2 regions of the Actinoplanes derwentensis genome follow, and region 2 is predicted to be linked to the other one. Evidence: predicted binding sites of a transcription regulator. Region 2 holds the regulator's gene; the other holds the start of a gene.

Region 1 (3,839 bases), 2.0 Mb from region 2:
GACACCGACGTGATCACCCCGGTCAAGCCGACCGGCATCGCCAAGTCGCTGAACATCGGCGACCCGGCCGCCGGGCCGTACGCGATCGAGGCCGTCCGCCGCACCGGCGGCTGGATGGACTACGCGAACGACGACGAGATCCGCGACGGCATCCGGCTGCTGGCGGAGACGACCGGTGTATTCGCCGAGACCGCGGGCGGCACCACCGTCGCGGTGCTGAAGAAACTGGTGGCGAGCGGCAAGCTCGACCCCACCAAGGAGACCGTCGTCTACAACACCGGTGAGGGCCTGAAGACCCTCGACGCGGTGGCCGGCCAGGTTGGACCGACTCACACGATCAAGCCGTCCCTGAAAGGCGCTCGCGAGGCTGGCCTGCTCGGATAGCAGAAAGTAACCGGCGAGAAGCCGGTTGTCGAAGATTCCCTCCTCCGAGGACTTGCACTCCGATCTCCGGATCGGCAGGATGCTCTCTGCGGGAGGATGCGACGCCGTACGAGGCCCCTCACCTGGACATTGGCGACAATCTCCGAGGGACCCAACGACCCAGCGCTGACCCATTGGGCTACGTGCCCGGAGGCGCTGTGCGTCCTTCCTCCCGACCAACTTCCCCGCTCGGCGGTGTCATCGGCTTCCTTCGGCGGCTGATGACCCGCTGCAGCGAGGGCCGCAACGGCAGCTCTTCCGGGTAGGCCCCGTCGGCCAGCCCCGCGTTCTTCTCGAACCAGTTGCGCACTCCGTAAGACCTGGTCAGCGCGATCGACCAGCCACACGCCAGCCAGTAAGCGGGCCAGAACAGCGGGCCGAGGAACGCGTACTGGCTCGCGTGCCGGCATTCGTGAGTGAACAGCCGGACCCGCCGCTCGTCCCGCTCGTCGAGCAGCCACTCCGCGGTCCGCTTCGTGATGATCACCGAGCCGACCGTGAAACAGGTCCCGGCCGGAAAACGGAACCGGTAGTTCTCGGCGATCAGCACCCCGTGCCGCCCACGCCGGATCCGGGTGCCGGTGAGACCCGCGACCAGCAGCCCGGCCAGGGTGGTCCCGTTCACCGCGGTCAGGGTGGTCCGCGCCCGGTGCCAGCCCCGCCCGGCCATCTCAGACCCGCCGGCGCATCTGCAGCTCACTCATGACCGGCACGGTCGGATGCGGCAGGCGGACACCGGTGTCGATGAAACCCAGTTTCTGGTACGCCCGGACCGCCCGATCGTTGCCACAGACCACTTCGAGCATCAGCTCGTCGCGCCCCGCCGCAGCGGACCAGTCGGCGACCGCCTCGATCAGCTGCCCCAGTACCTTGCCGCCCCGGTGAGCCGGTGTCAGGTAGACCGCGTAGATGATCGTGCAGCCCGGCTCCTCGGGCAGCGTGGTCCCGCCGGCGTGCCCGATCAGCGGCCCGCCCGGGTCCGCGACGAACTGGGCCGTCCCGAACCCCTGCGACGACTCCCGGATCCGCTGGCGGTAGCTCTCGTGCGGCCGGGCCGCCGCCTGCGCCAGCGTCTCCAGGAAGGCCAGGGGACTGTCCGCCAGCATCTCCAGCCGCAGAGCGCGCATCCGCCCGGCGTCCTGGGGTCGCACCCGGTGCACGGTCCAGTTCTCCATGGCTAATCCCTACCGCCGGGACACGCACTCGGCAACCGGGTTGCCGCAGAGCGAGTGGCCTGATCGGGTCATGATTCGATGATGAACGATGAAGGTCTCCGGCTCCTCCGCGCCCGCCCGTGGGCCGGCGGGTACGACGATCCGTGGGTGCTGGCGCTCGCCTCCGTCGCCGTCGCGGTGTTCTCCGTCGTGCGGGGATGGTTGTCGGAGCCCGGCCCGGATCCGGTACCCCTCGGGTGGAACCTGGCGTACACGGTCATCATCGTCGGCTGGTCGATTGCGGTGCTCGTCACTGCGCGGCCGGCCACCGTCGAGCCGGCCGTACAGGCCGCTGACCAGGCCCGTCAAGATCCTTAGCCGAAACGGCGGCCCCTGATGGGGTTTCGCGGGAAGATGGGGTTTCTTGCACTCGCCATCGGAGAGTGCTAAACAAGTGATTGGCACTCGCAGCTTGTGAGTGCCAGCAGGTCGGGACGGTGGGGTTCCGGTCGCGGTGCTGCCATCGGCACTGGGGCACGGAGCCGGTCGTCGCGGGCTATCCGGCTCGGCCTGAGGACGTCACATCGCCAGGTGGTGACGTCCGCAGACTTTCCTCAACATGCGGAGAGCGGGGCCGACGAGGCCCGGCGCCGCGGATGTCCGGGAGGACAACGCCGTATGGCCAAGATCATCGCATTTGACGAGGAAGCCCGTCGCGGCCTCGAGAGCGGCATGAACCAGCTCGCCGACGCCGTCAAGGTGACCCTCGGTCCCAAGGGCCGCAATGTCGTCCTTGAGAAGAAGTGGGGCGCTCCCACGATCACCAACGATGGTGTATCCATCGCCAAGGAGATCGAGCTCGAGGGCACCTTCGAGAAGATCGGCGCCGAGCTGGTCAAGGAGGTCGCCAAGAAGACGGACGACGTCGCCGGTGACGGCACGACGACCGCGACCGTCCTGGCCCAGGCTCTGGTTCGCGAGGGCCTGCGCAACGTGGCCGCCGGTGCCAACCCGCTCGGCCTGAAGCGGGGCATCGAGGCTGCCGTCGCGAGCGTCTCCGAGGCGCTCTCGCAGCTCGCCAAGGATGTGGAGACCAAGGAGCAGATCGCCTCCACCGCCTCCATCTCCGCCGGTGACTCCACGGTCGGCGAGATCATCGCCGAGGCCATGGACAAGGTCGGCAAGGAAGGTGTCATCACCGTCGAGGAGAGCAACACCTTCGGTCTCGAGCTCGAGCTCACCGAGGGCATGCGCTTCGACAAGGGCTACATCTCGGCTTACTTCATGACCGACGCGGAGCGGATGGAGGCCGTCTTCGACGACCCGTACATCCTCATCGCGAACAGCAAGATCTCCGCGGTCAAGGACCTGCTCCCGGTCCTCGAGAAGGTCATGCAGTCCGGCAAGCCGCTGGTCATCATCGCCGAGGACGTCGAGGGCGAGGCCCTGGCCACCCTGGTCGTCAACAAGGTCCGTGGCACCTTCAAGTCGGTCGCCGTCAAGGCCCCCGGCTTCGGTGACCGCCGCAAGGCCATGCTGGAGGACATCGCCATCCTGACCGGTGGCGCCGTCATCAGCGAAGAGGTCGGCCTCAAGCTCGACGCCGCCGACATCTCCCTGCTGGGCTCGGCCCGCAAGATCGTCATCACCAAGGACGAGACCACCGTCGTCGACGGTGCGGGCAACAGCGACCAGATCCAGGGCCGGGTCAACCAGATCCGCGCCGAGATCGAGCGCTCGGACTCCGACTACGACCGTGAGAAGCTGCAGGAGCGTCTGGCCAAGCTGGCCGGCGGCGTTGCGGTCATCAAGGTCGGCGCGGCCACCGAGGTCGAGCTCAAGGAGCGCAAGCACCGCATCGAGGACGCCGTTCGCAACGCGAAGGCGGCCGTCGAGGAGGGCATCGTCCCCGGTGGTGGCGTCGCGCTGGTTCAGGCCGGCAAGACCGCGTTCGACAAGCTGGACCTGGTCGGCGACGAGGCCACTGGCGCGAACATCGTCAAGGTCGCGCTCGACGCCCCGCTGCGTCAGATCGCCGTGAACGCCGGCCTCGAGGGTGGTGTCGTCGTGGAGAAGGTGCGTAACCTCCCCGCGGGTCACGGCCTGAACGCCGCGACCGGTGAGTACGTCGACCTGCTGGCCGCGGGCATCATCGACCCGGCCAAGGTCACCCGTTCGGCGCTGCAGAACGCCGCGTCGATCGCCGCGCTGTTCCTCACCACCGAGGCCGTCGTGGCCGACAAGCCCGAGAAGAACCCGGCT
Region 2 (3,839 bases):
GGCGCCGAGCAGTTGTTCGAGCAGCGCGGTGGAGAGCGCGTTGCGGTTGGCGGGGTTGTCGAGTGTCATCGTGGTCACGCCGGCGGCGGTGACGGTACCGACCAGATCCATCCCGGAACTCTATTGCGTGCACACTGGGGTCCATGGCCGGCGCAACTGTTGATGGTGAACCCGTACCCGACGACGGGTCCCTCCCCGACGAGGCCACCCGTGCGGTGGGCAAGAACGGGTTCGCCGTCTACGTCCACGTCCCGTTCTGCGCGAGCCGCTGCGGCTACTGCGACTTCAACACCTACACCGCGACCGAGCTGGGCGGCGGGGCGAGCCGCGAGGAGTACGCGGACACCGTCCTCGCCGAGCTGGCCCTGGCCGCCCGGGTGATCGAACCCGGCCCGGTCGACACCGTCTTCGTCGGCGGCGGCACTCCCACCCTGCTCAGCACCGACGACCTGGGCCGGATCCTGGACGGCATCGACCGCACCTGGGGGCTCGCCCCCGGCGCCGAGGTGACCACCGAGGCCAACCCGGAGTCGGTCGACCCGGCCTACCTGCGGCGGCTGCGCCAGGCCGGGTTCACCCGGATCTCGCTCGGCATGCAGTCGACCGCGCCGAACGTGCTGCGGATCCTGGACCGCAAGCACACCGCCGGCCGGGCACCGCAGGCCGCGGCCGAAGCCCGCGACGCCGGATTCGAGCACGTCAACCTGGACCTGATCTACGGCACTCCGGGCGAGTCACCGGACGACTTCGCCGGATCGCTGCGCGCGGTGATCGACGCGGGCGTGGACCACGTGAGCGCCTACGCGCTGATCGTCGAGGACGGCACCCGGATGGCCGCCCGGATGCGGCGGGGCGAACTGCCCTACCCGGAGGACGATGTCGCCGCCGACCGCTACCTGGCCGCCGAGGCGGCGCTCACCGAGGCCGGTTTCGAGTGGTACGAGGTGTCCAACTGGTCCCGCGGCGAGGCCGGCCGGTGCCGGCACAACCTGCTCTACTGGACCGGCGCCGACTGGTGGGGACTCGGGCCGGGCGCGCACAGCCACGTCGGAGGGGTGCGCTGGTGGAACGTGAAGCATCCGTCGGCGTACGCCAAGCGCCTGTCCTCCGGTTTGTCCCCGGGCCACGCACGGGAACTGTTGTCCGGCGACGACCGGCACATGGAGGACGTGATGCTCCGGGTGCGGCTGCGCGAGGGCATCCCGCTGGACCGGGTCGACGCCACGGGTGCCGCGCAGGCGCTGGCCGACGGGCTGCTGGACTCGGGGCCGTACGCCGACGGCCGCCTCGTGCTCACGCTGCGCGGCCGCCTGCTCGCCGACGCGGTCATCCGCGACGTGCTCTGACGACTACTTGATGAACGGGTAGGTCATCGGATACTGATACGGCTCGTTGTTGACCGCCTTGATCCCCGCGATCACGCCGAAGAGGGTCGCGATCACCCAGGCCGCGGCGGTGAACAGCAGGCCCAGCCCGGCGCAGGCGATCAGCGCGTAACCGACCACCCCGACGATCGTCCAGACGAGCTGGAAGTTCAGCGCCTTGAGTGATTCGGCACGCACGATCGGGGACTGGTTGCCGCGGGCCAGATAGGCGACCAGCGGCGGGAGCCAGCCGATGAACACGCCACCGAAGAAGGCCGCGGCGGCGCCACCGAAGTGGGCGATCAGGACCCAGGTGCGCTCGTCCGGGCTGCCGGCCTGGTAGGGGGATCCGTACTGGGGCGGGCCGTACTGCGGCTGGTCGTAAGGCTGTTTCCCGTACTGCGGCTGGCCGTAGGGATCCGCATAAGGAGGCGGCGGCGTGTAGGGCGGCGGCGGAGGCGGTGGATAGCCGCCCTGCGGGTGGTACGGCGCGGTCGGGTCGTCATCCGGCGGGCGGGGAGGCTCGGTCATGAAATACACGCTAGGACCCGGGTCCCAGCCGGTCGATACCGATGTCGCTCCCAAGATCTGAGCCCGCTCGGTACTTTCGATCATCGCATTGCCGCCGCCGGGGACGTAGACTGGCACTCTATTAGCAGGAGTGCCAACAGGGGGAGGGGTCATATGAGTCTGGATGACCGCAAGCTCGAGGTACTCCGGGCAATCGTCGAGGACTACGTCGAAACCCAGGAGCCGGTCGGCAGCAAGGCCCTGGTGGACCGGCACAAACTCGGCGTCTCCTCGGCCACCGTCCGCAACGACATGGCGGTGCTGGAGGAGGAGGGCTACATCCGGCAGCCGCACACCAGCGCCGGCCGGGTGCCCACCGACGCCGGTTACCGGCTCTTCGTCGACCGCTTGACCAGGATAAAGCCACTCAGTCCGGCCGAGCGCCGGGCCATCGAGCGGTTCATGATCGGTGCCGTCGACCTCGACGACGTGGTGCATCGTACGGTCCGGCTGCTGGCCCAGCTCACCCGCCAGGTAGCCGTCGTGCAATATCCGAGCCTGTCCCGCTCCGCCGTTCGCCATCTGGAGCTCGTGCCGGTCTCCACGACCCGCCTGATGCTCGTGATGATCACCGACACCGGCCGGGTCGAGCAGCGGCTGGTCGAGCTGCCCGGCCCCGTGCAGGACGGTGACGTCTGGGAGCTGCGCCGCCGGGTGAACGAGAAACTGGCCGGTCAGCGCCTCGCCGACACCCCGGCCCTGGTGCAGAAACTCGTGGAGGACTGCGACGTCGGGCACCGCGCCGCGATGACCTGCCTGGCCTCGGTGCTCCTGGAGACACTCGTCGAGCGGAGTGAGGAGCGCCTCGCCCTCGCGGGCACGGCGAACTTGACACGGGGCGGTGTGCTGGACTTCCAGGGCACACTGCGGCCCGTCCTCGAAGCCCTCGAGGAGGAGGTCATCCTGCTCAAGCTCATCGGCGATCTGGAGCCCCGCACCACGCGGGTCCTGATCGGTGACGAGAATCAGATCGACAACCTGCGGTCGGCGTCCGTGGTGAGCAGTGGCTACGGCCCGGGTACGACTATCGTCGGGGGGCTCGGAGTGCTGGGTCCCACCCGGATGGACTACCCCGGCACTATCGCCACCGTTCGTGCGGTCGCACGCTACGTTGGCGACCTGTTGGCACAGAATTGACGGATTCGCGCAGACATTGAGGACTCCAAACCCCGTGGCCAAGGACTATTACGGAATTCTCGGTGTGAGCCGGGAGGCAACCGACGACGAGATCAAGCGTGCCTACCGCAAACTGGCTCGGCAGTTTCACCCGGATGTGAACCCGGATCCGGAGGCGCACGACAAGTTCAAAGAGATCAACGCGGCGTACGAGGTCTTGTCCGACGAGCAGAAGCGTCAGATGGTCGACCTCGGTGGCGACCCGCTCGCGCCGGGTGGCGGCATGCCCGGCGGTGCCGGTGGAGCCGGACCGTTCGTCGGTTTCCAGGACATCATGGACGCGTTCTTCGGCACGGCCGCCGGTGGTGGATCCCGCGGCCCGCGCCCGCGCACCCGACCCGGCGCCGACGCCATCCTGCGCCTGGAGCTGGACCTGGTGGAGACCGCGTTCGGCGTCGAGGCGCCGATCACCGTCGACACCGCGGTGCTCTGCACCCAGTGTTCCGGCGCCGGCACCGCGCCCGGCACCCACCTGGCCACCTGTGAGGTCTGTTCGGGTCGCGGTGAGGTCCAGTCGGTGCAGCGCACCTTCCTCGGCCAGGTCGTCTCGTCCCGCCCCTGCCAGAACTGCCAGGGTCACGGCACGACCGTCCCGAACCCGTGCCCGACCTGCGCCGGTGACGGCCGGATCCGGACCCGCCGTTCCCTCACCGTCAAGATCCCGGCGGGTGTCGAGGACGGCATGCGGATCCGCCTGGCCCAGCAGGGCGAGGTCGGCCCCGGCGGCGG

Evidence for each region. The regulator HrcA, encoded in region 2, represses chaperone genes, less so after heat shock. The targets are predictions, from matches to a motif close to GGTTNGCACNCTCNNNNNGAGNGTGCNAACC.
Region 1: the regulator HrcA is predicted to act here: its motif matches at 2,034-2,064, upstream of groL (chaperonin GroEL).

The regions. Positions count from the first base shown of each region.
Region 1 is NZ_LT629758.1:8,179,301-8,183,139, forward strand. Features, by position in the region: gene thrC (threonine synthase) at 1-384, shown strand, start outside; gene BLU81_RS36325 (hypothetical protein) at 563-1,048, opposite strand; gene BLU81_RS36330 (GNAT family N-acetyltransferase) at 1,095-1,598, opposite strand; gene BLU81_RS36335 (hypothetical protein) at 1,677-1,955, shown strand; gene groL (chaperonin GroEL) at 2,256-3,839, shown strand, end outside.
Region 2 is NZ_LT629758.1:6,189,086-6,192,924, reverse strand. Features, by position in the region: gene BLU81_RS27110 (enoyl-CoA hydratase-related protein) at 1-111, opposite strand, end outside; gene hemW (radical SAM family heme chaperone HemW) at 144-1,346, shown strand; gene BLU81_RS27100 (DUF4870 domain-containing protein) at 1,350-1,895, opposite strand; gene hrcA (heat-inducible transcriptional repressor HrcA) at 2,049-3,071, shown strand; gene dnaJ (molecular chaperone DnaJ) at 3,106-3,839, shown strand, end outside.